4 regions of the Kitasatospora sp. NPDC088346 genome follow, and region 2 is predicted to be linked to each of the others. Evidence: riboswitches for the same ligand, from Rfam matches in the RefSeq annotation. Region 2 holds a riboswitch; each other region holds the start of a gene.
The links. A riboswitch is a leader RNA that binds a small molecule or an ion and turns the genes downstream of it on or off. The one in region 2 is predicted to bind cyclic di-AMP.

Region 1: it holds a riboswitch for cyclic di-AMP, as region 2 does, so the genes downstream of both, ACIOFR_RS23550 (transglycosylase family protein) here and ACIOFR_RS02250 (NlpC/P60 family protein) in region 2, are expected to answer to the same signal.
Region 3: it holds a riboswitch for cyclic di-AMP, as region 2 does, so the genes downstream of both, ACIOFR_RS23885 (transglycosylase family protein) here and ACIOFR_RS02250 (NlpC/P60 family protein) in region 2, are expected to answer to the same signal.
Region 4: it holds a riboswitch for cyclic di-AMP, as region 2 does, so the genes downstream of both, ACIOFR_RS04955 (hypothetical protein) here and ACIOFR_RS02250 (NlpC/P60 family protein) in region 2, are expected to answer to the same signal.

What each region holds. Positions count from the first base shown of each region.
Region 1 covers NZ_JBIURH010000019.1:48,627-56,075, reverse strand. The annotation lists gene ACIOFR_RS23585 (ATP-binding protein) at 87-593, opposite strand; tRNA gene ACIOFR_RS23580 (tRNA-Leu) at 1,288-1,372, shown strand; gene ACIOFR_RS23575 (TetR/AcrR family transcriptional regulator) at 1,524-2,156, opposite strand; gene ACIOFR_RS23570 (class II aldolase/adducin family protein) at 2,303-3,112, shown strand; gene ACIOFR_RS23565 (maleylpyruvate isomerase family mycothiol-dependent enzyme) at 3,177-3,989, shown strand; gene ACIOFR_RS23560 (hypothetical protein) at 4,040-4,396, shown strand; gene ACIOFR_RS23555 (WhiB family transcriptional regulator) at 4,412-4,972, opposite strand; cyclic di-AMP (ydaO/yuaA leader) riboswitch at 5,367-5,517, shown strand; gene ACIOFR_RS23550 (transglycosylase family protein) at 5,523-6,554, shown strand; gene ACIOFR_RS23545 (AEC family transporter) at 6,739-7,449, shown strand, end outside.
Region 2 covers NZ_JBIURH010000001.1:497,126-504,574, forward strand. The annotation lists gene ACIOFR_RS02220 (aminotransferase class V-fold PLP-dependent enzyme) at 1-1,167, shown strand, start outside; gene ACIOFR_RS02225 (Lrp/AsnC family transcriptional regulator) at 1,193-1,471, opposite strand; gene ACIOFR_RS02230 (rhomboid family intramembrane serine protease) at 1,515-2,297, opposite strand; gene ACIOFR_RS02235 (hypothetical protein) at 2,444-2,719, shown strand; gene ACIOFR_RS02240 (NYN domain-containing protein) at 2,972-4,384, shown strand; gene ACIOFR_RS02245 (NlpC/P60 family protein) at 4,575-5,603, shown strand; cyclic di-AMP (ydaO/yuaA leader) riboswitch at 5,994-6,181, shown strand; gene ACIOFR_RS02250 (NlpC/P60 family protein) at 6,192-7,274, shown strand.
Region 3 covers NZ_JBIURH010000019.1:118,367-125,815, reverse strand. The annotation lists gene ACIOFR_RS23895 (sirohydrochlorin chelatase) at 1-146, shown strand, start outside; gene ACIOFR_RS23890 (hypothetical protein) at 293-2,473, opposite strand; cyclic di-AMP (ydaO/yuaA leader) riboswitch at 2,744-2,905, shown strand; gene ACIOFR_RS23885 (transglycosylase family protein) at 2,911-4,104, shown strand; gene ACIOFR_RS23880 (hypothetical protein) at 4,200-4,400, shown strand; gene ACIOFR_RS23875 (LacI family DNA-binding transcriptional regulator) at 4,494-5,519, opposite strand; gene ACIOFR_RS23870 (glycoside hydrolase family 13 protein) at 5,545-7,248, opposite strand; gene ACIOFR_RS23865 (sugar ABC transporter permease) at 7,350-7,449, opposite strand, start outside.
Region 4 covers NZ_JBIURH010000002.1:303,871-311,319, reverse strand. The annotation lists gene ACIOFR_RS04980 (histidine phosphatase family protein) at 1-531, shown strand, start outside; gene ACIOFR_RS04975 (Pr6Pr family membrane protein) at 747-1,403, shown strand; gene ACIOFR_RS04970 (alpha/beta hydrolase) at 1,480-2,610, shown strand; gene ACIOFR_RS04965 (phenolic acid decarboxylase) at 2,603-2,932, opposite strand; gene ACIOFR_RS04960 (helix-turn-helix domain-containing protein) at 3,088-3,936, shown strand; cyclic di-AMP (ydaO/yuaA leader) riboswitch at 4,087-4,258, shown strand; gene ACIOFR_RS04955 (hypothetical protein) at 4,260-5,432, shown strand; gene ACIOFR_RS04950 (hypothetical protein) at 5,436-5,921, opposite strand; gene ACIOFR_RS04945 (antibiotic biosynthesis monooxygenase) at 6,000-6,302, shown strand; gene ACIOFR_RS04940 (IclR family transcriptional regulator) at 6,306-7,100, opposite strand; gene aceB (malate synthase A) at 7,291-7,449, shown strand, end outside.

The DNA.
Region 1 (7,449 bases), on a different contig from region 2:
GGCTTCCGGCTTCCGGCTTCCGGCTTCCGGCTTCCGGCTTCCGGCTTCCGGCTTCCGGCTTCCGGCTTCCGGCTTCCGGCCAAAGCTCACACCGGACAGGCGCCGCCGTCCAGGACGTCCGGGTCCTGCGCGGGCGGGCCGGCGGGTGCCGGGGGCAGCGCGGCGTCGGGCGTCGGCGGGTGTGGCGGCAGCGGGAGTGGGAGCGAGGCCCAGATGACCTTGCCGCCCTGCTCGGTCCGTTCCACGTCGCAGACCCCGCCGGCCTGCAAGGTGATGCTCTTCACCAGGAGCAGGCCGCGGCCGCCGAGTCGGCCGAGGTCGCTCTCCTGCGCCTTCGGCCGGTAGGGGTGACCGTCCTCGACCGCGATCCGCACGTGCGAGCCGTCGATCCTCAGCTCGGTGGTGACCTGCGGCGAGAGGGCCGCGGCGTGGGTGACGGCGTTGCCGACCAGTTCCGAGACGATCAGCAGCAGGTCGTCGATCAGCTCCTGGTAGCGCTCCCCCGCCATGCCCTCGGCGAGCAGCCGGTCACGGACCGCGTGGCGGGTCCGGGGCACCGAGGCCTCGCTGGTGGCCGCGGCGAAGCGCCACACCCCGGGGCGGGGCTCCGGCTCCGGCCGCCGCCCGGTGACCGGGACGGCTCGGGCTCCCGCTCCGGCCGCCGGGGTGCGGCCGGATGGGAGGGGATCCTCGTCCTCGGCCGATCTGGTCGAAGGCCCTGTCGCCTCGCTGGTCTGTTCCACGGTCAAGCCGCCCTTCGCACGGTGACGGGAGGCTCTGCCACCGACCGCAGCCAATGCCACCGGCGGCCTCTCGGGAATCGGGCGTTCCGCTCAAGGCTCCCTTGGTCCACAGAGGCTAGGAGACCAGCTGTCAGCGGCTGAAGCCAGGACTGGAACTAGGCGGGTGCTGAACTCTTCCGACAGATTCTGAGGACAAGGGGCACGATTTGATCCGATCCTGCCACCGATCGTGAAGACCATCCGGCGGGACCGCTCACCCCGGCGACGGCTTCTCGCCACCGCACCGCCCGGCGCGGGCGTCCCGACCCCGGTGCCGGCCCGCGCTCCGGCGCACCCCGCTCCGCGCCCGGCGCGCACTCCGGCCGCCCCGTCGCGCCCCCTCGCCGGTGCCCCGATTTGTCGCTGTTGCACATATTCGGGGGAAGGCTCCCCCGAAGGCCCCGCCGGACGGCAGATATGCAGGTGAGAAGCGCTCCGCAGGCCTGGTATTGTTCTCTCTGTCGCCACGGGGCGAACGAAAGTGAAGCCCGGGGCAACACACCCGGTCCGGGTGGCGGAATGGCAGACGCGCTAGCTTGAGGTGCTAGTGCCCTTTATCGGGCGTGGGGGTTCAAGTCCCCCCTCGGACACAGAATGACTCACCGGAATCCACGGTGAGGGACGATGCGAGTCGGGAGAGATCCCGGCTCGCATTTTTCGTTGTCCCCGGACGCGGCCGGACGCGATGGGGCGCAGCCGGCTGCCGCGCGGACGTCGGCAGGGGGTCTCTCCCGGCCGCGGTCACCCCGGCCCGGGCCGGCCGTCGGTGCGCTCCGCGCTGACCGCGGTCAGCAGGATCGCGAGGAAGCGGCGTTCGAGCTGTCCGGGCGGGAGTTCGTCGGGCTCGACGTAGCTCTGGGCCAGTCCGCCCTCGCGGACGGCGATCAGCAGCCGGGCGAGCTCGTCGGCGTCGACCGTCAGGGTGCGGCCGGCCCGGTCGAGGTGCTCGCGCAGGCAGCGGGCGATCTCCGCGCGCAGCCGCGCGTCGTGGCGCGCGAGCACCCAGGCGGCCTGCGGGTCGCGGATGGCGTGCAGGGTGAACTCGGTGGTGACGAGGTACCAGTCGCGTTCGGCGGGTTCGACGTCGGAGAGGACCTCGACCAGGCCCTGGAGGGTGAGGTCCTCGGTGGCGATCGAGTCAACCAGCTCGGTGATCCGCCGGACGATCCGCTCGCTGTGCTCGTCGAAGAGGGCGAGGAAGAGCTCCTCCTTGCTGCTGAAGTTGGAGTAGAACGCGCCCCGGGTGAAGCCCGCGCGCTCGCAGATCTGCTCGATCGAGGCCGCCCGGAAGCCCTGCTCGGCGAAGGTCTCCAGCGCCGCCCGCAGCAGTGCGGCGCGGGTGCGCGGGCGGCGTCTGGTCACGCCCTTGGGCATCGGTACTCCCTGTTCGGCCGGGCGGCCCGGTCGGACGGGCGGCGACACCGTTCACGATACCGATACACATCGGATCCATTGGCGTATCCGATACACCGCTGTATCTTTCGGTTGTCCGCACCGCCGCCGACTCCTGGAGCCCCGCCATGAGCACCACGCTGCCCGCCGCCCTGGCCGCCGCCGTCGGTCCCGTCCCGGAGGGCGTCACCCTGCCGATGCCTCCGGTCTTCGAGTCGGTCGAGGCCGACCGGCAGTACCGCAAGGAGCAACTCGCGGCCGGATTCCGGCTGTTCGGCAGGTTCGGCTTCTCCGAAGGGGTGGCCGGGCACATCACGGTGCGCGACCCGGAGAACCCCGAGTGGTTCTGGGTGAACCCGTTCGGGATGAGCTTCCAGCAGATCAGGGCCTCGGACCTGATCCTGGTCGACCACGAGGGCACCCTGCTGCACGGCAGCCGGCCGGTGAACCGGGCCGCGTTCGTCATCCACTCCCAGGTGCACGCCGCCCGCCCCGACGCGGTCGCCGCCGCGCACTCCCACTCGCTGCACGGCAAGGCGTTCTCCAGCCTCGGCATCCCGCTGGACCCGATCACCCAGGACGCCTGCGCCTTCTTCGAGGACCACGGCATCCACAGCGACTACCGCGGTGTCGTCAACGAGACCGAGGAGGGGAAGCGGATCGCCACCGCGCTCGGCAGCCACAAGGCGGTGATCCTCAAGAACCACGGCCTGCTCACCGTCGGGCACTCGGTCGCCGAGGCGGTCTGGTGGTTCATCACCATGGAACGCTCCTGCCAGGCACAGCTGCTGGCGATGGCCGCCGGCACCCCGCACCTGATCGACCGGGAGACCGCACTGATCACCCGCGGGCAGATCGGCACCCACCTGGCGGGCTGGTTCCAGGCGCGTCCGCTGTGGGACCAGATCACCGCCTCGGACCCGGACCTGTTCGACTGACCCGCCGGCGGCCCCCGGCACACCTCTGGACAGCCCGGCCGGTCGTGGGCCAGGCTTCGTCCCCATGACCGAGCCCGCCGTTGCCGCCGCCGTCAGTCCGCGACTGATCGCGGCCACCCTCGCCACGGCCGAGGACATCGCCCGGGTCCTGCGGACCAGGCCCGACGCGGCGGCGCCGATACCCGGCGCCGAGTGGTCCGTGGGCGAGGCGGCCGCCCACCTGGCGATGGCCAACCGGCTGATGGCGGACCTGGCTCGCGGCCTCGACCGCCCGTACGGCGACGGCACCCCCGCGAGCCTCGCGGCGGCCAACGCCGGGTCGCTCGCCGCGGACCCGGAACGCGACCCGCTCGTCCTCGCGGAGGCGATCGTCCGCCACACCCGCGACTTCGCCGAGGCCGCCGCCGGCGGCCCCGGCGCCCGGCTCCTCGACACCCCGCTGGGGCCGATGGACCTGCCGACCCTGGCCTCCTACCTGCTCACCCACATGCTCGGGCACGGCTACGACCTGGCCCGGGCGCTCGGGCAGCCGCACATGGTCGACCGCGAACGCGTCGACCTGTCGCTCCCGTTCCTGCGCACCGCCATGCCCCGCGTGGTCGACGCCCGGGCCGCCGCCGGTCGCCACATCCGCTACGCCATCGGCGTGCGCGGCGGCACCCTGTTCGGAGTCACCGTCGACGACGGCACGGTGACGGTCGATCAGCAGGCGCCGCGGCGGCCCGACTGCACGATCGTCACCGAGCCCGTCACCTTCTTCCTGATGGCCCTCGGGCGTCGCTCCCCGCTCCAGGCCGTCGCCCGCGGCGCCCTGCTCGCCTGGGGGCGCCGCCCCTGGCTCGCGCCCGCGTTCCCCGCCTTCTTCACGGCGCCGTGAGTCCGGCGGGCGCGTCCCACGGCCGGGCGGACACCGGAGCGGTGCGCCGGGTGTTCGCCCATGACGCGGTGGTCGAGCTGGAACCGGGGGCCGACCCGCGGGCGCCGGGGGCCGCCGTGACGGTGGCGCTGTGCGGCGGTTGGGAGCACGAACCGCCGTGCCCGCTCGCCCCGCACTTCACCTCGGCCGAGCCGGCCGGCAGCCGGCTCCGGGTGCGGGTGCTGTTCGCGGCCGATCCGGCGGACGAGGCCGAGGCCCGGGCCCGGATCGGCGCCGGGCTGCGGCGGGGAGCACTGACCGGTCCGGACGGGCGGGCGAGCCGCTGGCGGCTGGTCACCGACTCCCCCGGCGACGTCCGGGCGGACGAGGCCGAGCACGGCGCCCGGCTGGCCGGCCACGAGGACTGACCGCCGTCCCGGGTGCTATCCCACGGGGACGACCACCCGGGCCCAGGTCGGAGCCCGCAGGCCGACGGCCCGGCAGTGGGCGACGATCCGCTCGGCGGTGATCCGGGCGGTACGGACGGCGGCCGGCTCCACGCCCAGCGCGGAGGCGAGCTGGGCCTGCGTCCAACCCCGGTCGGTGAGGAGCAGGACGACACCGGGGCGGGCCCGGCGCTGCTCGCGGCCGATCGCCATCAGCTCGGCGTCGGAGCGGCGCGAGGCCTGCTCGCCCAGGTCGATCAGGTCGCCCAGCTGACGGCCGAACCTCCGCCGTTCGGCCGGGGTGAGCCCACCCCAGACACCGTCCCGCTCTTCGTGCACCAGCGCGCTGCGCAGGCAGGCCTCGCGCACCGGGCAGTGCCGGCAGACCTCCTTGGCCGCCTCCACCCGGGGCCCGGTGTCCTGCCGGCGCGCCCCGAAGAAGAGGTCCGGGTCCACCTGGCGGCAGCCCGCGGCCTCCAGCCCGGGCAGCACACCGACGCGGGCCGGCCGGCGCCGGGCCGTGGCGGTCGGCGCCCCGGTGATCGACTGTACGGACATGGGCGGCCTCCCTGGTCGAGCTGTCGAGCTGGTCCCACACCGGACAAGACGTGGCGGAGGGGGTCGGCGGTTCGGCCGGAGGGCGTCGAAATCCCCGGAGAGGCGGGCGGGCCGGGTGCGGGCCGGCCGTCGGCCGGGGGACCCGGGAGCGCCTTCGAGCGCTGGTCGCAGACGTGCCGGGGGCCGTGCGCCGTCGAACCTCCGGGGTCTCGGGACCGCCGGTCCCGGCCGGGGCGGAGGGGGGGTTGACGGGCCGCCGGTCGGGGGTGTCGTGATGATTGTGTGATGCTCAGTATGCAGGCTTGTTATTGAGGCGTGGATCCCTCTAATCTCCCGAGCAGCCCGCTGCTGCGGGCGCCCGGAACGCGGCACGCCCAACCCTGCCCACCGCGCCACGGGACGATCGAAAGACCCTGGGCAGGGGCGGGGGACCCAGGTTTTTCCGCCGATCCCCCTCGGCTTGGGGTGAAGCCGCGCCCGGCGCGGCCGGGCCACCTCCCGGTCCGAACCCGACAGCTCACCTCGCAGGCGTGCGGAGAGGGATGACTGAATGGTCTTTTCGGGTTCCGGGCGTCACCGCCGTCCCACCCAGGCCGACCGGGCCGTGGCGGCCGCCGGCGTGGCGGGTGTCGGTCTCGCGCTTCCGTTGCTGACCGCGACCGGCGCACACGCCGCCACGGCCGACACCTGGCAGACGGTCGCCCAGTGCCAGACCGGCGCGGACTGGAACGGCGATCCCGGCACCGGACACTACGGGGGCCTCGGACTCACGTTGCGGACCTGGGTGGCGTACGGCGGCGACGAGTTCGCCTCGCAGCCCGACCACGCCACGCCCGAGCAGCAGGTCATCGTCGCCGAGCGGCTGCTGGCCGGCCACGGCCCGAGCCTGTGGCCCACCTGCGGCCCCGCCGCCGGGCTGCCCGCGCAGACGGCCACCCCGGCCCCCGCGCCGACCGAGACCACGCCGGACACCGGTCCCCGGGTCCGCGGCGACGGCGCGGCCGTGCCGCAGTACTTCACGCCGACCACCACCCCCGACGCGACCACCGCTCCGGCGCAGCCGGGCGCCTCCCCGCAGATCTCCACCGACCTTCCGGGGACCCTGCCGGGCGCCCTGCCGACCGACCAGCCGTCGGGCCTGCCGACCGGCCAGCCCAGCGGGCTGCCGACCGACCAGCCGACCATCGTGCCGCAGCCCGGTGTCACCCCGCCGGCCACCCCGGCCCCCGGGGACCCCACGGCGACCACCCCCGTCACCCCCGCGCCGACCGGCACGGCCCCCACCGGCACCGCCTCGCCCGGCGCCGACCTTCCGGTGCCCGGCGCCTCCCCCAGCGGCACGCCGACCGCCGCCCAGGACACGACCGCGGCGTCCGCGCCGACCACCCGGGCCGCAGCGGTGACCGCCGCCGTCGCCGAGCCGGCCCCGCCGAACACCTACACCGTCGCGCCCGGCGACACCCTCTCCACCATCTCCGACTCGCTGACGCTGGGCGGCTGGAAGGGGCTGTACGCGCAGAACCCGACGGTCGGCACCAACCCCGACCTGATCCGTCCCGGCCAGGTGCTCAACCTGCCCTGAGCCACCGGCTCGGCCGCCGTTCCCGGGCGGTCCCGGTGGGTGCCCGGCACCCACCGGGACCGCCCGCGGTGCGTCGGGGTGCGTTCGGGGACGCACGGGCGGGCGGCCCCGCCGCCGGCGGCCGGCGGCGGCCCTGGCAGACTGGCGCCCGCGGCCCGTGCCCGACGATCCAGACCGAGGTTCCATGCAGTCGCTGCTGTCCGGTTTCGCCCCGATCTGGGTGCTCACCGCGGTCGGCTACCTGGTGGCGCGGACGGGACTGCTGGGCGAGCAGGCCGAGGCGGTGCTCGGCCGGTTCGTGTTCCACGTGGCGATGCCCGCCGCACTGTTCACGATGCTGGCGGGCGCACGGCTGGACGCCTTCGCGAACACCGCGATGCTGGCGTTCGCCGCCGGGACGGTCCTGGCCACCGGGCTGGGCTTCCTGGCCGGGCGCCGGCTGTTCCACCGCCGGCCCGCCGACCGGGCGATCAGCGGGATGGCGGCCGGCTACGTCAACTCGGCCAACCTGGGCATCCCGGTGGCCGTGCAGGTGCTCGGTGACGCCTCGTTCGTGGCCCAGATCCTGCTGTTCCAGGTGCTGTTGGTCTCGCCGGTGATCCTGGCCCTGCTGGACGCGGGGACCGGCCGGGGCCGGGGTGCGGGCACGGCCGGCCGGATGCTGATGCTTCCGGTGCGCAACCCGATCATCATGGCCTCGGCGCTGGGCGCCCTGGTCTCGGCCGCGGGCCTGGGGGTGCCGACCGCGCTGGCCCGCCCCGTCGAGCTGCTGGGGGCGGCCGCCGTCCCGACCGCGCTCATCACGCTCGGGATGTCGCTGCACGGCCGCGGCGCCCCGGTCCCGGGCGGGCGCGCCGAGGTCGGCGTGGCCGTCGTCCTGAAGACCCTGGTGCAG
Region 2 (7,449 bases):
CTGTCCACCGACCTGTTCGAGCAGAGCCGGCGCACCGTCGCCGACTTCCTCGACCTGCGCGAGGGCGACCAGGTGGTCTTCACCCGGGCCACCACCGACTCGCTCAACCTGCTGGCCGCCGCCGTGCCCGCCGGTACCCGGGTGTTCGCCTTCGAGACCGAGCACCACGCCTCGCTGCTGCCCTGGCGTCGAGAGGGCGTCACCGTCCACTACCTGCGCGCGCCCCGCTCGCACGCCGAGGCGGTCGCCGCCCTGGACGCCGCGCTGACCGAGCACCCCGACGGGCCGCGGCTGCTGTGCGTCACCGGTGCCTCCAACGTCACCGGCGAGCTCTGGCCGGTCGCCGAGCTGACCGCCACCGCCCACCGGCACGGCGCCCGGATCGTCCTGGACGCCGCCCAGCTGGCCCCGCACCACCGGGTCTCGGTCCGCGAGCTGGACGTCGACTGGATCGCCTTCTCCGGCCACAAGCTCTACGCCCCCTTCGGCGCCGGCGTGCTGGCCGGCCGCAGCGACTGGCTGGACGAGGCGGAGCCGTACCTGGCCGGCGGCGGTGCCAGCCGCACCGTGGCCCGCGAGGCGGACGGCTCGGTGGCCGTCGAGTGGCACCGGGGGCCGTCCCGGCACGAGGCCGGCTCGCCGAACGTGATCGGCGCCTACGCCATCGCCTCCGCCTGCCGGGCGCTCACCGAGGCGGGCTTCGACGCCCTCCGGGCCCGCGAGCAGCGGCTGATCGAGCGGCTGAAGGCCGGACTGGCCGGGATCCCCGAGGTCAAGGTGCTCAGCCTGTTCGGCACCGACGCGGAGCGGGTCGGCGTGCTCTCCTTCGTGGTGCGCGGCTGGAACAGCTCGCACTTCTCGGCCGCGCTCTCCGCCGAGTACGGCATCGGCGTGCGCGACGGCCTGTTCTGCGCCCACCCGCTGGTGCGGACCCTGCTCGGCGGGGAGGAGGCGGCGCCGTCCGAGTGCGGTGCGCCGGAGGCCTCGCTCCCCGGCGAGCGCAGCCTGAACGCGATCCGGGTCAGCTTCGGCGCCGGCACCCCCGACGAGCACCTGGACCGCTTCCTGGGCGCCGTCCGCGAACTGGTCACCGACGGCGCCCGCTGGAGCTACCGCAACGAGGGCGGCCGCTGCGTCGCGGACGTGCTGTCGCCCGCCCGCGGATAGGCCCCGGCCGGCCCCGCCCGGGGGCCTACTCCAGGCCGAGGGCGAACGCGGCCTCCAGGTCGTGCTGGGAGTAGGTGCGGAACGCGATGTGGGTCTCGGTGTGCTCGACCCCCGGCACCTTGTTGACCTGGCCGGGGATCACCTCGGCCAGGTCCTCGTGCTGCCGCACGCGGACCATCGCCACCAGGTCGTAGCTCCCGGTGACCGAGTAGACCTCGCTGACGCCCTCGATGGCGGCGATCGCCTCGGCGATCTCGGGGATCCGGTCGACGCTGGTCTTGATGAGGACGATCGCGGTGATCACGGCTGGGCTCCTGTGTGAGGGGACGGCCCCAGCGTATCGGCCGTCAGGTGGGCCGTCTGCTGCCCCGCGCACTCCCCGCCCAGGCGATCAGCCAGCCGGTCGCGAAGCCGATCACGTGCACCAGGTACGCCACCCCCGAGCCGCCGGCCCGCACCGACCACCACTGCAGGGCGAACCACAGGCCCAGGACCAGCCAGGCCGGGAAGCGCAGCGGGAGGAAGAGGAGTACCGGCACCAGGGTGGTGACCCGGGCCCGCGGGAAGAGCCGCAGGTACGCGCCGAGCACCCCCGCGATCGCGCCGGACGCGCCGACCAGGGCCCGGACCGACTCGTCGGAGTGCGCCTCCGCCAGCGCGTAGCCGTAGGTGGCCAGGTAACCGATCGCCAGGTAGCAGAGCAGGAACCTGATCCGCCCCAGCCGCTCCTCCACCCCGGGGCCGAAGACGAACAGGAACAACATGTTGCCGAGCAGGTGCAACCAGCCCGCATGGACGAACAGCGAGGTCAGCACCGACAGGACGGGGCTCTTGCCGGGGTTCGGCGGCAGCGCGCAGCCGTCCGCCGCGGGGGCGAGCGCGCGCAGCTGGTCGGCCGTCAGCGGGTGCCGCTCCAGCAGCTCGACCGGGACCGCGCCCCAGCGCTGCTCGTAGCGCTGCTCGGCGCAGACCCGGGCGTCGCCGGTGCCGTAGACCGGGTTCAGGCCGAAGCTGGGGCCGCACAGCAGGACCAGGGCGCTCAATGCGATCAGGGTGAGGGTGACCACCGGCGGCCGCCCGGACGGGACGGCGGGCGGACGGCCGGCCCGGGTGAGAACGGGGAGCGCCATTCCCCGAGCATCCCTCCCGGCCGGGCGGGCGACACCGCGGTTGCTGCGGGTGGGTGAACGGGTGTTCGCGGTGGCCGGTGATCGTGCGCCGAGGTGCAGGCAATAGGCTTGAGGGCCCGGAACAGGGACCATCCGAGAGGACCTCGATGACCATCGCCGCCCCTACCGCCGAGACCCGCTGGCGCTGCACGCTGTGCGGCAACCTCACCCGCTTCGACGTGACCCGTACCGCCCGTGTGGTCGAGTACCTGCACTTCGACCTGGCCGGCGAGTCCAAGGTGGAGGAGACCGAGGTGCTCAGCGAGACCCTGGAGTCGGTGCGCTGCCGCTGGTGCAACGCCGTCGACCAGGTCGAGCTGGTGGCCCGTCCGGGCGCCGACGAGGACGGTCCCGAGAGCGCCGGGGAAGCGCCCGGCGCCTGACCCGGACGGCCCCGCGGTCGGCCGGCCTCCGGGTCGGATCCCCGCGGGGCGCCGGCCCGGCGCGTCCGGCACGGATGTGTGGCGTGCTGTCGGTGGGGCACGGTAGACGGGACAATTGCAGAGAGCGGTGAGTTCCGGGGCGGCGGCAGACGGCCGTACGGACCCCGCCGGACCAGGATCGGAGCCGAGGACGTGGTGGACGCAGCGAGGGGGCCCGCCGAGCCGCAGGGGCAGCAGCCCGCTGCGGGGCCGGTGCTCCCCGGCACGGACGAGACCGTCCCCGCGACCGAGGCCGACCGGGCGGCGCCCGACGAGGGCGCGGCTCCCGACGGCGACGGCGGACCCGCGCCGGCACCCGAGCACCTGGACCGTCCGCTGCCCGAGGGCGTCCGCCGCCGCGTGGTCGGGCTGGCGGCCGACGCGCTGGGCGGCATCCCGGCCGCAGACCTGCCCGCCTCGCTGCGCCAGTACGCCAAGTTCACCCCCGCCCGCCGCGCCAAGTACGCGGGCACGGCGCTGGCCGCCGCGCTGGAGGCCGACCCGGTCTTCCGGCTGCGGATAGCCGACCGCCTGCGGCTCGGCCAGCCGGACCTGGTGACCGCCCTGGAGTCGGGCACCGTGCCCGGGGCCGCCGACCCGATGGACGTCGCCGCCGGCGCCTACCTGCTGCGCACGGCGGGCTGGACGCGGGTGGTCGTGGAGGCCGGCGAGGAGGTCGAGCGCGCCGGTGCGGAGGGTGCCGCGGCCGAGGCGGCCCGGCAGGTGGAGAAGCTCCAGGAGGAACTGGCCGAGGTACGGGCCACCGCCCGGGCCGACCTGGACCGGCAGCGGGCCGAGTCGGAGGGCGTCCGCAAGGAGGCCGAGTCGCTGCGCAAGCGCGTCCGCACCCTGGAGAGCGACACCCGGCGGGCCCAGGCCGAGAGCCGCAAGCTGCAGGGCGAGCTGGAGACCCTGCGGGCGGCGGGGGCGGCCGAGCGCAGCGCCGCCGAGAGCGAGGCCCGGCGGCTGAAGCACCGGATCACCGAGCTGGAGACGGCGGTCGAGGCCGGCCGCCGGTCGGCGCGCGAGGGCCGCACCGTGGAGGACATGCGGCTGCGGCTGCTGCTGGACACCGTGCTGCACTCCGCGCAGGGCCTTCAGCGGGAGCTGGCGCTGCCGGTCGCCCAGCTGCGCCCGGCGGACCTGGTGGACGCGGTCGTCCCGGTGTCGGCCTCGCCGAACGACGTGGCCCGGCGCGGCCTCGCGGAGGATGACCCGGCACTGCTGGACCAGCTGCTGGCGATCCCGCAGGTCCATCTGGTGGTGGACGGGTACAACGTGACCAAGTCCGGCTACCCGACGCTGCCGTTGGAGCAGCAGCGGCTGCGGCTGCTCGGCGGGCTGGCGATGCTGGCGCAGCGGACGCAGGCCGAGGTGACCTGCGTCTTCGACGGGCAGGACCTGGACGTCCCGGTGATGATGGCGCCGCCGCGCGGTGTGCGGGTGCGGTTCAGCCGGACCGGGGAGACGGCGGACGAGCTGATCCGGCGTCTGGTGCGCGCGGAGCCGCAGGGGCGCCCGGTGGTGGTGGTGTCCACCGACCGGGAGGTCGCGGACGGCGTCCGTCAGGCCGGGGCGCGTCCGGTGGCGTCGATCCTGCTGCTCAACCGCCTGGCCCGGGCCTGATTCCGGTGACCTCGCGTCAGCCCCCGTTGACCGGGTTGTGTCGGTGGGGTGAAATCCCGTGGCGGGAAGGAAGTTCGTTCCAGTAGGGGAGTGGCGCCGGAGCATGATCTTCACTAGGGTCTGGCGTCAAACCTATATTCCGGACTTTCCCTCGTTCGGGTGAGTCCAGCAGGAAGAAGGAGCAACCCCCTTGGCCTCCCACCGCCGTCCTAAGCAGCCCAGCCGCGCACGAGTGACCGTGCTGACCGCTGCCGCAGCGACCGCGGTCGCCCTTTCCGCGCAGGTCAGCGCCCACGCGGCACCGGCCAAGCCGAACAAGGACGAGGTCAAGGCGCAGGTCGACAAGCTGCTGGAGGAGCAGGAGCAGGCGGCCGAGAAGTACAACGGCGCCAAGGAGCGGTCGGACCAGCTGCGCAAGCAGGCCGACCAGCTCCAGGACCAGGTCGCCCGCGGCCAGGGACAGATGACCGAGCTGGCGTCCGGGCTGGCCGCCGTGGCCGGCCAGGAGTACCGCTCCGGCGGCATCGACCCGTCGATGCAGCTGATGCTCTCCACCAACCCGGACGGCTACCTGGCCCAGGCGTCCAGCTTCGAGCAGGCCGCCAGCACCCAGGCGGACACCCTGAAGTCGCTGAAGGACCAGCAGCGCCGGCTGGACCAGCAGAAGCAGGAGGCCGCGGCCGTCCTCGCCGAGCTGGACCGCAGCACCCAGACGCTGAACGACGCCAAGACCGAGGTCCAGAACAAGCTCAAGGACGCGCAGAAGCTGCTGGGCCAGCTCAGCGCGGCCGACCGGGCCGCCGTGATGGGCGACCGGGCCTCGCGCAGCGACGACCGCTTCGACCTGGCCAACCTCCCGGCCCCCGGCGGCTACGCCGGTGTCGCGGTGGACGCCGCCATGGGCAAGCGCGGTTCGGCCTACGTCTGGGGCGCCACCGGCGCGAGCACCTTCGACTGCTCGGGTCTGATGGTCTGGGCGTACGCGAAGGCCGGCGTCTCGCTGCCGCGCACCTCGCAGAGCCAGGCGACCGTCGGCACCAACGTCGGCACCAACATCGCCAACGCCCAGCCGGGCGACCTGGTGATCTACCACAGCGACGCCCACCACGTGGCGATGTACATCGGCAACGGCCTGGTGGTGCACGCCCCGCGCACCGGTGACGTGGTGAAGGTGATGAAGGCCGACGCCATGCCGATCAAGACCATCCGACGGGTCTGAGACCGGTCGCTCCGGGACGGGATCGACACCCCGACCCTGCAGTCCCATTTCGGACATTTGCCCTCTTGAGGGGCTAGTTGACGCTCCATGACACGCCCGGACGGGTCGAGATCCCGCTGTGATCTCCGACACGCCGGGCGTTTCATTGTGCGACCATATGCTGAGTATTTATCAGCCCTGGGTAGGTGTTCTGTCACTGTCGGTCGTAATCGGAATCAAACATGGCAATGATTCCGACTTTTTTCCGACAAGGATTTGAACGGATCACGGATGGGTTACTAGGGTCATGTCACGGACCGCCGCGCAGTCGTCCACCCAGCCCGGGTGGCAACGGTGGTCACCGCCGAGTCCGAGAAGCAGCCGGGCAGTCTGACTGCCTGTGGGGGAGCCCCTGAGGGGGTGCTGTGCATCGGAGCCGGGGAACCACGTTCCTCGGGGTGAATCGGCGCCAGGTCGACCGCAGGGGCGGCGCGCGGAGTTGGTCCGCGCGCCTGACGGGCAGTCGGTGAGGCGTTGTAGGGCTTGTCTTCCGGCCCGAACCCGTCAGCTCACCCGGTAGGCGGTGTGAGGAAGAAGGAGTCCGCCTTCGTGGCGTCCCATCGTCGTCCCAAGCCCGCAGGCCGGGCCCGCGTCTCCATCCTGACGGCCGCCGCCGCCACCGCCGTGGCGCTCTCCTCGCAGTCCGGTGCGCACGCCGACCCGGCTCCGACCAAGGACCAGGTCAAGGCCCAGGTCGACGCCCTCAACGAGGAGGCCGAGTCCAAGACCGAGGAGTACAACGCCGCGGTCGAGAAGGAGCAGAACCTGCAGAAGCAGGTCTCCCAGATGCAGGACCAGGTCGCCCGCCAGCAGGCGCAGGTGAGCACCATTCAGGGCAGCCTGGGGGAGATCGCCGCCGAGCAGTACCGCACCGGTGGGATCCCGCAGACCGTGCAGCTGATGCTCTCCGCCAGCCCGGACTCCTTCCTCAACCAGGCCGGCGCGATGAACCAGGTCGGCAGCTCGCAGGCCGACGTGCTGAAGGCCTTCAAGGACGAGCAGGGCAAGCTCGACCAGCAGAAGCACGAGGCCGAGCAGAAGCTCGCCGAGCTGGACACCACCGCCAAGCGGCTGAAGGCCGACAAGGAGGAGGTCCAGGCGAAGATCGCCAAGGCGACCGCCCTTCTGGAGACGCTCACCCAGCAGGAGCGTGACGAGCTCGCCGCTGCCGAGGCCAAGGCCGCCGCCGAGGCCAAGGCCAAGGCGACCGCCGCCCCGGCCCCCGAGCGGGCCTCCCGCGACTCGGCCCGTACGGACATCGCCGTCAACGTGCCGGCCGGTTCGCACGCCGCCGCCGCGATCGCCGCCGCCCAGTCCAAGCTGGGCAGCCCGTACTCCTACGGCGCGGCCGGTCCGAGCAGCTTCGACTGCTCCGGCCTCATGAAGTGGGCCTACGCGCAGGCCGGCGTGTCCCTGCCGCGGACCTCGCAGGACCAGCGCGGCGCCGGCACCAACGTCGGCACCAACATCGCCAACGCCCAGCCCGGCGACCTGATCATCTACCGGAGCGACGCCAGCCACGTCGCGATGTACGTCGGCAACGGCCAGGTCATCCACGCCCCGCACACCGGCTCCGTGGTCCGCTACGAGACCGCCACCATGGCGCCGATCAACGCGATCGTGCGGCCCTGACGCCGTCGCGTCCCCGTCCACGTCCACCGGCCCGGCACTCCCCGTGAGTGCCGGGCCGGTGGCGTCACGGCCGCCGGCCTGCGGCGGGACCGAGCGGTGGGCCAGGTGTCCGATTAGTGGTCAAATATTCGCTGCTGGAGGGGTTTGGACTAGCTCGGCCTGACTCGCTAACGTC
Region 3 (7,449 bases), on a different contig from region 2:
CCGCCGAGGAGACCGGCTGCCCGAGCGCCGCGCCGCTGGGTGCGTACCCGACCGTCGGTCAGCTGATCGCCGGCATCTACATGGCGGAGCTGCCGCCCGCGCCGGCCCCCGTCGAGGAGCCGGTCGAGGACAAGCCGGCCGGCTGACCCGCCCGGGCCCGCAGACCCGAAGAGCCGGCCCCGGCCCCCCGTCGTCGGGGGGGCCGGGGCCGGCTCTTCCTGCGTGTGCGTGGCTCCGGCCTCCCGCGCGGGCCGCCCGGGCGGGCCCGGGGCTCGTCGGGTGAGCCCTCCGGTCAGGTCGGGAGGCGTGAGGTCTTCGCCGCCGTGTCGCTCAACCGCAGCGCCGGGGTGACCGGCTGGCGCGGGCCGTCCGGCACGCTGGCCGGGGCCACCGAGGCGTTCCACTCCGCGGGCGCGGCCTTGCCGCCCCCGGGCTTGCCCACCTCGACGGCCTGGCTCTCCCCCGCCTTGCGCAGCACGATCCGCTTGGGGGCCGGGGCCTCCGGGTCGAGCCAGACCTCGTTGCCGCTGAAGGAGCAGTCCAGCACCTGGATGTCGTCCGGCTCGCCGTCCGTGGTGGCCCGGAAGGCCACGCCGGCCTTCCGGTAGCCGGTCAGCCGGCAGCGGCTGACCGTCACCGGCTGCCCGGCCAGCTGGTGCTTGGCGGTGGAGACGGCGTAGTCGGACTGCCCGGCGGCGTCGATCAGCAGGCCGTCGAAGACGGTTCCCTTGTCGCGGCCGAGCGCGTGCACGGCGACCCCGCCGGCCGCGTTGCCGTACAGGACGCTCGCGGTGTAGTCGAAGTCGTTCAGGTAGGCGCCGTGCTCGATGCCCCAGCCGCCGTTGTGGTAGGCCACGAACTGGGTGACGGTGTGGTGGTGCTGGGCGTTGAGCCAGACGAAGATGCCGTTCTCCAGGTTGTTGTGGGCCAGGCACCGTTCGAAGGTCCACACCCCCTCGCTGGTCTCCGGCCACTCGTACCCCGAGGCGCCGGTGGCCCCCTGCACGCCGACGGCCACGCAGTCGGTGGCCCGGCTGCCGGTGCCCGCGCCGAGGCTGAAGCCGGTCAGCCGGTAGCCGCGAGGGTTGGGTTCGAAGACCGTCCGGGAGGCGACGCAGGACTCGTAGCCGATGTCGTCGGACGGCCCCTGCGGGGTCCGGGTGTCCTGCGGCCCGTCCCACCAGTAGGCGTCCTCCCAGGTGTTGTGGCTGATGCAGCTGCGGAAGGTGACGCCGTGGCTCATGTGCGGGACGAAGGCGTGGTTGCCGGCGTCCCGGACGACGACCCCCTCCACCACGGTGCCCCGGCTGGCGTCGGCGAGCATGTGGAAGTGCAGCCCGTACCGGCCCAGCACCGGCTCGGTGACGGCCTTTCCGTTCCACTTCTCCTTGCCCTCGGCCCGCGGGCCCAGCCAGCGCAGCGCAGCGTGCCGGACGTCGGCGCGGCGGGAGCCGGTGAGGTGGATGTGGGCCCGGCCCTGCTCGGTGCCCTCGACCCGGACGTTGCGGGTCAGGTTGAGCACCTCGGCGCCGACGGTGACGCCGCCGCCGACCGCGACCCGGGGGTGGGCGTACTTCAACGGGCCGTCAAGGACGACCGTGCTGCCGTTGACCTGACGGACCGTGCGCAGGTCGTACTGGTTGGTGAAGTCCTCGCCGTCGGGGGCGCCGGTCGGGGTGACGGCCAGTTCGTCGCCGGCCTTCCAGCCGGTCGGGGCGGCGGCGAGGGTGATGCTGGTGTCGCCCGCTCTGAGCGCTCCGGCGGCCCGCACCCAGGCCGTCCGGGCGGCGCCGTCCAGGCGCAGGTAGCCGGCGCCGGTGACCCACAGGCCGGTGTCGGAGTCGACGACGGTCATGCCGCCGCCCTTGAACCGGCGCTCGTCCACGGCGGGGAAACGCACCGTGTGCACGGCGGTGTCGGAGGGGGCGAGCACCAGGCTGCCGCGGACCTCGATGTTGCCGGCCGAGCCGAGCGTGAGGTCGGTGTCCTTGGCGAAGACCAGCGAGCCGGTCGGCTCGATCAGCAGGGAGCCCACCGTCGCGTCCGCGTCGAGCAGCACCTGGTCGGTGATCCGCACCGCGGACTTCGGACCGGGGACGGCGCCGCCCCAGCCGGCCGGGTCGGACCAGCGGCGGCCGCCATCGGTCACCGGCGGCGGCGGGGCGGGCGGCGCGGAGGTGGCACCGGACGTGGCGCCGGAGGTGGGCGTGGCGCTGTGCTGGTGGGGGCTCGGGGTCGCTCCGGCCTCCGTCCGGCCCGGGCGCGGGCGGCGGAAGCCGACCGGCGTCTGACGGACCAGCTCCTCGCCGGTGACGGCCGCGACGATTCCGACGGCCCCCCAGATCAGCAGCCTGCGCCGGGCGATACGCCCCTTATGGTCCGGTTCGGACCGATGTGACCTGGGCCGGGCCGGCCGGGGCTTCGCGTCGTCGGCGCCGTTCACGGGCTCCGGCGGTCTGTGCTCGAACTCCATGATCGCTCAGCCTCACCCAGGCCTCGATAACGACTCTGCCGACTGAAGCATAGGCAAGTCCCCATCCGCTAAAGGCTTTTGCGCGAAAGCGAGCGATAATGAACGGTCCGATCGAGGTTTATCGATCATGAAAAGGCGATGCGAACAGTGTGATGGCGGTCACACACATTTGCGGTTTCAACTTACGTCTGCCTAATGTCCTCCCACGTTCGTGGTCGCACGGACCCAGCCACCCGGGACGCCGAGTCCTGCCGCCGGGTGCGCTGGCACTGCACAGAAGCACCGCGGGCAGGAGCGGGGGAACCAGGTAGGTCGCCCGGGAACGGTACGTCGGTACCGGTCCGGGGCTTGGGGTGAAGCCGTGCTCAGCACGGCCGGGCAACTCCAGCCCGAATCCGACAGCTCACCTCGCAGGCGTGGGAGAGGAACGCATCTTCATGCTGCCCATCAGCGCCTCCAAGCGCGCCCGCCGCATCATCGCCACCACCGGTGTCGTCGGCATCGGCCTCACCATCCCGTGCCTGACCGCCGGGTCCGCCTCCGCCGCCTCGGTCGCCACCTGGGACAAGGTCGCCCAGTGCGAGTCCTCCGGCAACTGGAGCATCAACACCGGCAACGGCTTCTACGGCGGCCTCCAGTTCACCTCCAGCACCTGGGCCGCCTTCGGTGGCACCGCGTACGCCCCGCAGGCCAACCAGGCGACCAAGGACCAGCAGATCGCCGTCGCCGAGAAGGTGCTGGCCTCCCAGGGCCCCGGCGCGTGGCCGGTCTGCTCCGTCCAGGCCGGTCTGACCAAGGGCGGCGAGGCCCCGCAGATCAACACCGGCGCCGCGGCCACCACCACCCAGGCCGCCCCGAAGCCGGCCGCCGCCCCCAAGGCCGCCCAGCCCGCCGCCCCCGAGGCCGCCGCGCCGAAGGCCGCGACCACCGCGCCCGCCGGGAGCACCCACCAGTGGTCCGGCAAGAAGTGGGACGGCTCCCGGGAGCACGGCAGCCACGACTACACCGTGGTGGCCGGCGACTGGCTGTCCCACATCGCCGAGAAGAACCACGTCCAGGGCGGCTGGGAGAAGCTCTACGAGCTGAACAAGGCCACCCTGACGGCCGGTCCGCACGTCATCTACCCGGGTCAGCACCTCGACCTCGGTGACGGCACCCGAGCCGCCGCCCCGGCCGCCGCCGAGCAGCCGGCCGCCCCGGCCGCCCCGGCCGCCAAGGCCGCCCCGGCCGCGAGCACCGCCGCCAAGCCCGCCGCCGCCACCCAGGCGACCGGCTCCAAGGCCGCGGCGATCAACTTCGCGCTCTCCAAGGTCGGCCAGGCCTACGTCTACGGCGGCAGCAGCGACGGCGGCTGGGACTGCTCCGGCCTCACCCAGGCCGCCTACCGTCAGGCCGGCGTCTCGCTGCCCCGCGTCGCCGCGGACCAGGCGGACACCGCCACCCGCGTCTCGCTGGACAGCCTCCAGCCGGGCGACCTGCTGTTCTGGTCCAACAACGGCAGCAACTCGGGCGTCTACCACGTCGCGCTGTACGTCGGCAACGGCACCTACGTCGAGGCCGCCAACCCGAGCGCCGGCGTGCGCACCGAGACCATCGCCGACTGGGCCCCGGACTTCGCCGGCCGGATCTGACACCTGATCCGCGGCCCCGTCCCCCGGCGGGCCTGGCCCGACCCGGGGGACGGGGCCTATGCTGCGGCGAGCCCACCGATCCGGGAGAGCACGCCATGGCGAAGGTCACCATCACCCTCGACGCCGATCTGGCCATCGAGGTGATGCTGCAGTCCGGCACCAGGAATCCGCAGGACGCGGTCGAGTTGGTCGTTCGGGACTACCTCGACCGCACCCGGCGCACCGAGGCGCGGACCGGCGACGCGGCCGACGGGCAGCGACTGAACCAGCCACGGCCGGTCGTCGAGGAGGGCTGAGCTCCCTCCGCCCACGAGAACGTGCGCAACAGCCCCGGAGAGGGTCTCTCCGGGGCTGTTCGCACGCTCGGGCACCACGGGCCCCGGCCGGGCCTACCGGCCGTTGGACACCGCTCCGGTGGAGCCGCGCATGACCAGCTCGGGTTGGAACATGTACTCGGTGCGCTGGCCCAGGTTCCCGCCGACCTCCTCCAGCAGGGCGTCGACCGCGGCGGTGGCCATCGCCTCGACCGGCTGGCGGATGGTGGTCAGCGGCGGCTCGGTGAAGGCGATCAGCGGCGAGTCGTCGAAGCCGACCACCGAGACGTCGTGCGGCACCGACAGGCCGCGCCGGCGCACCGCCCGGATCGCCCCCAGGGCCATCATGTCGCTGCCGCAGACGATCGCGGTGCAGCCCTTGTCCAGCAGGGCGCCCGCTGCCGCGTCACCGCCCTCCACGCTGAACAGGGTGTGCTGGATCAGCTCCTGCGCCTGCTCGGCGGTGCGTCCCAGCAGCTCCTGGACGGCCGCGGTGAAGCCCTCGATCTTGCGCAGCACCGGGACGTAGCGGCGTGGGCCGATCGCCATCCCGATCCGCTCGTGCCCGAGCTCGACGAGGTGCTGGACGGCCATCCACATCGCGGTGCGGTCGTCCGGCGAGATGAACGGCGCGTCGATCTTCTCGCTGTAACCGTTGATCAGGACGTACGGGACCTGGCGGCCGGTCAGCCGGGCGTACCGGTCGTGGTCGGCGGCGGTGTCGGCGTGCAGGCCGGAGACGAAGACGATGCCCGCGACCCCCCGCTCGACCAGCATGTCGACCAGTTCGTCCTCGGTGGCGCCGCCCGGCGTCTGGGTGCAGAGCACCGGCGTGAAGCCGTGCCGGCTGAGGACCTGCTCGATCACCTGGGCGAGCGCGGGGAAGATCGGGTTGCTGAGCTCCGGGGTGATCAGTCCGATCAGACCGGCGCTGCGCTGGCGCAGACGGGTCGGCCGTTCGTAGCCGAGGACGTCGAGTGCGGCCAGCACCGTCTGCCGGGTGGTCGCCGAGACGCCCGCCTTGCCGTTGAGCACCCGGCTGACGGTCGCCTCGCTGACCCCCGCCTGTGCCGCAATGTCTGAGAGTCGCGCCGTAGTCACGATCCCAGAGCCTATTGCAACCACGTCAGACCGCCCACCAAATGGCACAGTCCGTCGGAAGGACGCCCTCGCCGTCCACCACCTCCACCTCCGCGGAGGCGAGCAGCAGCCGGCCGGGGGCGGGCATCCGGACCGGCTCGGCGGTGGTGTTGACGGTGCAGACGAAGGAGCCCTCGGCGCTGTCCCGGCGGAAGGCCAGCACGCCCTCGGGGGCCTCCAGCCAGCTGACCTCGGTGCCGGCGCCGAGCGCGGGGTGCTCCCGGCGGACGGCCAGCGCTGAGCGGTACAGCTCCAGGGTGGAGGTCGGGTCGCCGGTCTGGACCTCGACGCTCAGCTCGGCCCAGGAGGCCGGCTGCGGCAGCCAGCTCGGGCCGCCGGGGGTCGGGCCGAAGCCGTACGGCGCCTCGGTGCCGGACCACGGGATCGGGACGCGGCAGCCGTCGCGGAAGCCGTCCTGGCCGGCCTGCCGGAAGAAGGACGGGTCCTGGCGGACCTCGTCGGGCAGGTCGGTGACGTCCGGCAGACCGAGCTCCTCGCCCTGGTAGACGTAGGCCGACCCGGGCAGCGCGAGCATCAGCAGGGTGGCGGCGCGGGCGCGGCGCAGGCCGAGCGCGCGGTCGCCGGCGGTGCGGATCTGGGTGCCGCCGGGCGGGTTGGCGAAGCGGGTGGCGTGCCGGGTGACATCGTGGTTGGAGAGCACCCAGGTGGCGGGGGCGTCGACCGGGCGCATCGCGTCCAGCGAGACGTCGACCACCTCGCGCAGCGCGGCGGCGTCCCAGTGGGTGCCCAGGTACTGGAAGTTGAACGCCTGGTGCAGCTCGTCCGGGCGGACGTAGTTGGCGGTGCGCTGGACGGTCGGGGTCCACGCCTCGGCGACGCCGATCCGCTGGCCGGGGTACTCGTCGAGGATCTTGCGCCAGCTGCGGTAGATCTCGTGGACTCCGTCCTGGTCGAAGAACGGCATCACGTCGTTGCCGAGCAGCTTGAGCTGGTCGTGCGAGCCGAGGTCGGGCAGGCCGGGGGCCTTGACCATGCCGTGCGCGACGTCGATCCGGAAGCCGTCCACGCCCATGTCCAGCCAGAACCGCAGGATCGAGCGGAACTCGTCGGCGACCGCCGGGCTGTCCCAGTTGAAGTCGGGCTGCTCGGGCGCGAAGAGGTGCAGGTACCAGTCGCCGGGGGTGCCGTCCGGGTCGACGGTGCGGGTCCAGGCCGGGCCGCCGAAGATCGACTCCCAGTCGTTGGGCGGCAGTTCGCCCTCGGCGCCCTTGCCCGGGCGGAAGTGGTAGCGCTCGCGCAGCGGGGAGGAGGGGCCCTCGCGCAGCGCGCGCTGGAACCACTCGTGCTGGTCGGAGGAGTGGTTGGGGACCAGGTCGACGATGATCCGCAGGCCCAGCAGGTGGGCGTCGCGGATCAGGCCGTCGGCGTCCAGCAGGGTGCCGAACATCGGGTCCACCGCACGGTAGTCGGCGACGTCGTAGCCGGCGTCGGCCTGCGGCGAGGCGTAGAACGGGGACAGCCAGACGGCGTCCACGCCGAGGTCCCGCAGGTAGGGCAGGCGGCTGCGGATGCCCGGCAGGTCTCCCATGCCGTCGCCGTTGCCGTCCGCGAAGCTGCGCGGGTACACCTGGTAGATGACCGCGTCCCGCCACCAGCCTCTGGAGGCACCGGCGTTCGCAGCGATCGGAGCGGCGGCGGGCCGGGAGGTGTCGGCCAGGTTCTGGGTCATGGACTGTCATCCCTCACAGGACGTAGGTAGCGTCCCGGCCGTCCGTGCGGGCGGCCGGTGCGCGGCAGCAGGCGTGGGGTGGTGCGCGTGCCCGACGGTGGTCAGGACTTGGCGGCACCGGCGGTGAGGCCGGTGACCAGGTGGCGCTGGACGAGGTAGAAGACCAGGGCCGCGGGCAGGGCGATCAGCACGGCGGCGGCG
Region 4 (7,449 bases), on a different contig from region 2:
CCGGCGGCCTCGACCGACCTGCGGGCGGCCCGGTTCGGCTCCGACGCCCCGCTCTCCGCCGCCGGCCTCGACCGGGCCCGCTCGGCCGCCGCCCGGACCCCGGGGGCGGACCGCGTCTCGACCGCCCCCGCCCGCCGCTGCGCCGAGACCGCCGCCGCACTCGGCCTGGCGGCGGACGTCGACCCCGCCCTCGCCGACCTGGACACCGGCACCTGGCGCGGCCGCACCCTCGACGAACTCGCCGCCACGGACCCGGCCGCCCTCGGCACCTGGCTCGCCGACCCCGACGCCGCCCCCCACGGCGGCGAGTCCCTCACCGACCTGACGGCCCGCATCGGCGCCTGGCTCACCACCCGGCCGCCCGGTCGCACCCTCGCCGTCGCCGACCCCGCCGTCATCCGCGCCGCCCTCGTGCACGCCCTCGCCCTCCCCCCGCACGCCTTCTGGCGCCTCGACGTCGAACCCCTCACCCTCACCCGCCTCACCGGCGGAGCCGGCCGCTGGAACCTCGCCTGCGGCGAGCGACTCTGAGCCCTCGGCCCGCCCGGGTCGGTCCCCGCCCGGGTCGGTCCCCGCCCGGGTCGGTCCCCGCCCGGGCGAGGTCGTGTGCCGGCCGGAGGGTCCACCGGTGGCGGGCCGAACGGGTGGCGGGGGCTGTGGTGCCGGTCGGTCTGCCGGATGGTGCGGCGAGCCGGGCTGATGATGTGTCGGACTGATGATCATTCAGCGGCGCGGAGGTCGGGGCCATGCGGGAACGTGCAGTCCACCTCGGGCGGATCGCCTTCGGGCTGCTGGCGGCGGTGGCGCTGTCCGTGCAGGGGTACCACGCCGTCAGCGAGGGGGAGCCGCTGACCGACTACTTCAGCTACTTCACCAACCTCAGCAACATCGCCGGCCTGCTGGTGCTGATCACCGGGGGCGTGCTCGGGCTGCGCGGGCGGCCGGGGGTGCCGGACGGGATCCGCGGGGCGATCGTGCTGTACATGGTGATCACCGGGCTGGTGTACGCGGTGCTGCTGTCGGGCTACCACCTCGGGCTGCTGCTGCCGTGGGTGAACGACATCGTCCACCGGCTGATGCCCGTGGTGTACCTCGCGGACTGGCTGATCGTGCCGCCGCTCGCCCGGCTGAGCCGGGTCACCGCACTGAAGTGGCTGGTCTTCCCGCTGGTGTACCTGGCGTACACCCTGCTGCGGGGGCCGCTGGTGCACTGGTACCCGTACCCCTTCGTCGATCCGAACCTGCACGGCGGCTACGGCCGGGTGGCCGGCGCCTGCACGCTGCTGCTCGGCGCGTTCGTGCTGGTGGCGGCGGCCGTGCGGTGGGCCGGCAACCGGCGGGCGGCGCGGCGTGCGCCGCGGCACGCCCGCACGGGCCCGGCGAGCGCCGCCGACCCGACCTGACGCCGAACGAACTGACGCCGACCCGACCTGACGCCGACCCCGACCCACCCGAACGAGAAGCGGGAGGAGTGCCGACATGGGCCTGACCAGCCACAAGGTCCTGGCGGCCGCCGTGGGCGCCGCGCTGCTGGCGATGGTCGTGACGGTCGGATGCTGGCCGCGGCTGTCCCGCCGGCACTGGGCGGCGGTGCTCGGCCGGATCGGGGCGCTGCTGGCCACCCAGCTGGCGCTGCTCTGCGCGCTCGGGCTCGCCGCCAACTCCTACTTCTCCTTCTACACCAGCTGGGACGACCTGCTGGGCACCGGCGATCCCGGTCCGGTCACCGTCCGCCCGGGGGGTGAGGGCGGACCGGCCGGGCCGGTGCAGGTGCTGGGCCGGGAGGCGGTGCAGGGCGCCGGGCCGAGCGGGCGGGACCCCGCTTCGGCGGGTGAGGTGCAGGCGGTCAGGATCGCCGGTACGCGTTCGGGGCTCAGCACCGACGGGTTCGTGTACCTGCCGCCGCAGTACTTCCAGCCCGCGTACGCGGACCGCCGCTTCCCCGCGGTGGTGGTGCTGACGGGCTTCCCGGGGGACGCCCGGAACCTGCTGACGCGGCTCAACTACCCCGGCGCGGCGCTGCGGTTGAACCGGGAGGGCCGGATGCAGCCGGCCGTGCTGGTGCTGATGCGGCCGTCCCCGGCGATGCCGGCCGACACCGAGTGCGAGGACGTTCCCGGGGGCGCGCAGGCGGAGACCTACTTCACCCAGGACGTGCCGCGGGCGGTCGCCGCCGGCTACCGGGTGGCGGTGCGGCCGCAGGGCTGGGCGGTGATGGGCAACTCCACCGGCGGCTACTGCGCGCTGAAGCTGGCGATGCGCCACCCGGAGGTGTTCCCCAGCGCGGTCTCGATGTCCGGGTACTACCGGGCCGAGGAGGACGCCTCGACCGGCGACCTCTTCGGGGGCAGCCGGCGGCGGCGCGAGGAGGCGGACCTGGTCTGGCGGCTGGCCCATCTCCCGCCGCCGGGGATCGCGGTGCTGCTGGCCGGGTCCGAGCGCGGCGACGGGGACTACTCCCGGGAGACCCGGGCGTTCGCCGCCGCGGTGCGGCTCCCGATGTCGCTGGCCACCGCGACGGTGCCGGAGGGCGGCCACAACTTCCAGACCTGGAGCCGGCTGCTGCCGTCCGCGCTGGAGTGGCTGTCGCCGCGGCTGGCGGTCAGCTGACCGGCTGGAGCTTTCCGGTGTGCAGCTCGCCGACCCGGCCGCCCTCGCCCTCGTACGTCCAGAAGACGCGCACGGTGAGCGCCTCCAGGTCCATGACGTGGCTGACCGTGATGCCGCTCTGCTCGGTCCAGCTGACGAAGTACACCTGCGGGCCGACCTGGGCGACGTGCAGCTTCACGTCCTCCCACTGGCCGGCGGACTCGCCGAGGCCCTCCCAGCGCAGCCGGGTGCCGTCGGCGGAGTAGGAGTTGCGGAAGGCGGCGCCGTTGTCGACGTCGAACAGGTAGGTACGTCCGGCGAAGCCAGGCAGGGGCGCGGTCATCTCGGGGGTGATCCTCTGAACGGTCGGCGGCGGCCGCGGCCGGGGGTCCGGCCGCTGCCTCCAACCTAGCGGACGGGCGCGCGCCCGAGCCCGCTTCGAACGGTCCGGGCGGCCGGCCTTGAGTCTCCCGCGGGGCAAGGTCCTAGATTCGGCACGTGGACGGAACGGAACGCTTGCTCACCATCGGCGCGATGGCCCGGCGCACGGGCCTGACGGCCAAGGCCCTGCGGCACTACGACCGGATCGGCCTGCTGCGGCCGGCCGAGGTCGACCGGGGCACCGGTTACCGGTACTACCGGCCCGAGCAGGTGGCCGGGGCGCGGTTGGTGCGGGCGCTGCGGGCGGTCGACCTGCCGCTGGAGGAGGTCCGGGAGTGCCTGGCCGCCGCCGATGCCGGCGACGGCGGCCGGGTGCCGCAGGTGCTCGCCACGCACCGGCGGCGGCTGCAGGCCCGGCTGGACCGGCTGCGCGGCGCCGTCCACCGGACGGATCATCTGATCGAGGAAGGGACGGAGTCGCTCATGGGTGAGGACGGAGCGGGGGCCACGGCCCCCGGGGACGAGCGGCAGCTCGCGGTGGACCTGTTCAACGGGGTCTGGCGGCTGCTGGAGCGGGAGGACCGCTCGGTGGAGGACGACGACCGGATGGTGCACATGGCGCACGCCTCACGGCACCACTGGGGGCAGGTGGGCACCGCCGTGAACCTCAGCCGGGGCGAGTGGCAGTGCTCCCGGGTGTACGCGGTGCTCGGCCGGGCGGAGCCCGCGCTGTACCACGCCCGGCGCGGGCTGGAGATCTGCCGCGCCCACGCGATCGGCGACTGGGACCTGGCCTTCGCGTACGAGGCGCTGGCCCGGGCGACGGCTGTGGCGGGGGACCGGGACCGGGCCAGGGAGTGGACCGAGCAGGCCCTGGCCGCCGCCGAGGAGATCGCCGCCCCCGAGGACCGCGAGCTGGTCCTCGCGGACCTGGAGGGCATCCCCGGGCAGCCCCGATTCTGGTAGCGCACAGGGGGCGCGGTCGCGGACGTGGGGGCAGGCGGGCTGTGAGGGACGTCTCATTGTCGGTATGCGACCCATCTGCCTAGCCTGCACGGGATGCCCGGCTGGGCAGACCCGCGGTCGGGACGCCTAGTCCTGTCCACCCGGCGGCGGACACCCGACCCACCTTCTGGACAGGAGCGGGGGAACCAGGTTTGTCGCCGTCGCGCCCCGCTCCCTCCGGAGCCGGGCGCGCGGCTCGGGGTGAAGCCGCTCCCCACCGGCGGCCGGGCAGCCTCGTGCCCGAACCCGACAGCTCACCTCGCAGGCGTCGCAGAGGAACCGCCATGCGACTTTCACCGACCCCCGCCCGCCTCGGCCTGCTGGCCGGAGCGACCGTACTCGCCGGCGTCCCGCTGGTCGGCCAGGCGCAGGCCGCCGGTCCGACGGTGACCCAGGACCGCCTGTCGCCGACCGCCATGGCGGCCGACACCGCCACCAAGGCCACCCTCACGGTGCACTCCTCGGGCTGCTTCACCGCCAAGACCCTCGGGGTCGGCGTCCGCGACGCCGCCGGGCACAACCTGGACTTCCCCGGCAACACCTCCAACGTCCAGATCTGCCCGGGCGGGACGACCTTCACCAGCGCCGCCCGCACCCTGCCGGCCGGCACGTACACCCAGTTCGGTTTCTGGCAGGACTCCGCCAACGCCTGGCACAACCTGCCCTCGCAGACGCTGACGGTCGGCGGCTCGACCACCCCGGCCCCGGCGCCCACCCCCACCCCCACCCCCACCCCCGCGCCGACCCCGACGCCCACCCCCGGCGCCGGTGCCCCGGTCGCGGGCAAGTCGCTGACCTGGTCGGACGAGTTCGACAGCCTCTCCGCGTCGCGCTGGACCACGGACAGGAGCAGCTCGTACCGCTACGGCAACCACAACCCGGACGACAACAAGCTCGACTGGCTGAGCAAGAGCGGCGTGAGCGTCTCCGGCGGCAGCGCGAACTTCACCGCCAAGCCGGGCGCCAACAAGCTGGAGAACGGCAAGCAGGCCTGGGACACCGGACTGCTCACCACCGAGTACTCCGCCGAGGGTTTCCAGGTGAAGACCGGCGACTACGCCGAGACCCGGGTCAAGCTGCCCTCCGGCACCGGAGCCTGGCCGGCCCTGTGGACCTGGAAGAACGGCAACGGGGAGATCGACTCCTTCGAGTACCACCCGGACAACCCGAACCTGCTGGAGCTGACCAACCACGTCAAGTCCGGCTCGAAGTACTACACCGACGCCGGTGCGGTCGCGAAGGACAAGTGGGTCACCATCGGCACCTACTACGGCGCCAACTCGGTCGACTGGTACGTCAACGGCACCAAGGTCTTCTCGGACAACACCGGGGTCGGCGCCAACTGGTCCGCGTACCTGATCCTCAACCTGTCGCTGAGCGCGGGCCAGTACCACCCGGCTCCCTCGGGCACCGCGCCGATCACCTTCGCCGCGGACTACGTGCGGGTCTACCGCTGATGCTCAGCCGGTCACGGAGAGCGTGAACGGGGTGCGGTCGTCCGCCGGGTGACGGTCGTCCGCCCCCACCACCAGCAGGTGCCCCTCCGCCCGTGTGCCGGGGGGCACCTGCGCCGCCACCCGGACGGGCGCCAGCACGGTCGCGGTCCGCCCGGGGCCGAGCCCGGCCGGGAAGCCGCAGCGCAGCAGGTGCCCGGCGGCCCCGGGCGCGCAGGAGGCCGGGAAGAACGGGCCCTCGAACGTGAAGCCGGCCGGCAGCTCGATCAGCACCGTGAACGGCGAGGCCGTCCGGTCCGGTCCGGCGTTGGCGACGAAGCCGTGCAGCGTGGTGGCGCCGCCGGGCGGCGCCGGGTCCGGGTCCAGCCGGACCACCCGCAGGTCGGCCTCGGGCGGCGGCGCCGCCCCGAGCGTGCCGAGGACCCCGGCCAGCACCGCCGCCGAGACCGCCGCCACCGCGGCCGCCGGACGCGGACTCACCCTCCCGGACATGTCGGACCTCCCACCGCTCGCACTCTGGTCGATACTCACGGTAGCGACCGAAGATGGCACGAGCGGAGGAGGACACGGGTGTCCGAGCAGGTACTGAGCGAGGTCAGCGGCCGGATCGCCGAGGACCGGGAGGCGGGGTTCGTGACGGCGTACCGCGCCCTGGTCGCGGGCGAGCTGCCCGACGGACTGTTGCGAACCGAGCTGCTGCGCGGGCCGGACCGGCACTGGCGGGTGCAGAGCCTGTGGCGGGACCTGGCGGCGCTGGAGGCGGTGCGGGCCGATCCGAAGATGGCCGCCGCGCCCCGGCTGTTCCGGGAGGCCGGCAGCGAACCGGACCTGGCCGTGTTCGCGCTGATGACCTCGGCCGTCCGGCCCGGCTGACCCTCAGGGTGCGAGCACCTGCCCGAGCCGCAGGGCGATCTGGCGCATCACCGGTACCAGTGCGGCGCTGCCGGCCGCCGACTCCAGGGCCCGGATCCGTGCCTCGGGCCCGGAGACCGAGAGTGCGGTCGGGGTCGGCGCGCCGGGGACCGCGACCGCGATGCAGCGGACGCCGATCTCCTGCTCCTGGTCGTCCACCACGTAGCCCACCTCGCGGGCGTGCGCGAGCTGGGCGACCAGCTCCTGCGGGTCCGTGACGGTGTACGGGGTGTGCGCCTGGAGCGGTTGCGGGCCGAGCAGGGCCCGGGTCTCCTCCTCGGGCAGCTGGGCCAGCAGGGCCTTGCCGACGCCGGTGCAGTGCGGCTGGACCCGGCGGCCGACCTCGGTGAACATCCGCATCGAGCGGCGGGACTGCACCTGGCCGACGTAGACCACCTCGCCGCCCTCCAGGACCGCGAGGTTGGCGGTCTCGCCGGTGGCCTCCATCAGCTCGGCCAGGTAGGGGCGGGCCCAGCTGCCGAGCAGCCGGCCGGAGGTCTCGCCGAGCCTGATCAGCCGGGGGCCGAGGGTGTACCGGCGCGCGGTGTCCTGGCGGACATATCCCTGCTGGACGAGGGTACGGATCAGTCGGTGGATGGTCGGCATGGGCAGGCCCGAGGTGCTGGAGAGCTCGCTCAGGGTCGCGATGCCGCCCGAGTCGGCGAGCGCTTCCAGCAGCTGGAAGGCGCGCTCGACGGACTGCACGCCACCGGCGGCGCGTTCGGTGCCTGTCGGTGCTGCGGCGGGGGTGCTGGCCACCGGCGTTCCCTTCACTGTCGGAGGAGGAGTAGAGTCCCAGCGATCTAGCTCAACAAACCGTTGAAATTCTGTATCGCGGAAACTACTCTCCACCCTACAGAACGAAACCCGCCGGTAGGTGGGTTCGGATCCGGGAGGTTCCCACCGGAGCTCCCCGAGCTTTCCCAACCGTCCAAGGAGTGTCCTGCCCATGGGTGCAGATCAGGGACCCGCCCCCAGCCTCCGCCCGGGAGTGCCCCCGGGCGTTTCCGCCGCAGCCCCGGTCGTCACGGTCGCCGGTCCGCGCGTGCCCCGTGCGGAGGAGGTGCTCACCCCGGAGGCGGTCGCCTTCGTGGTCGGCCTCCACCGA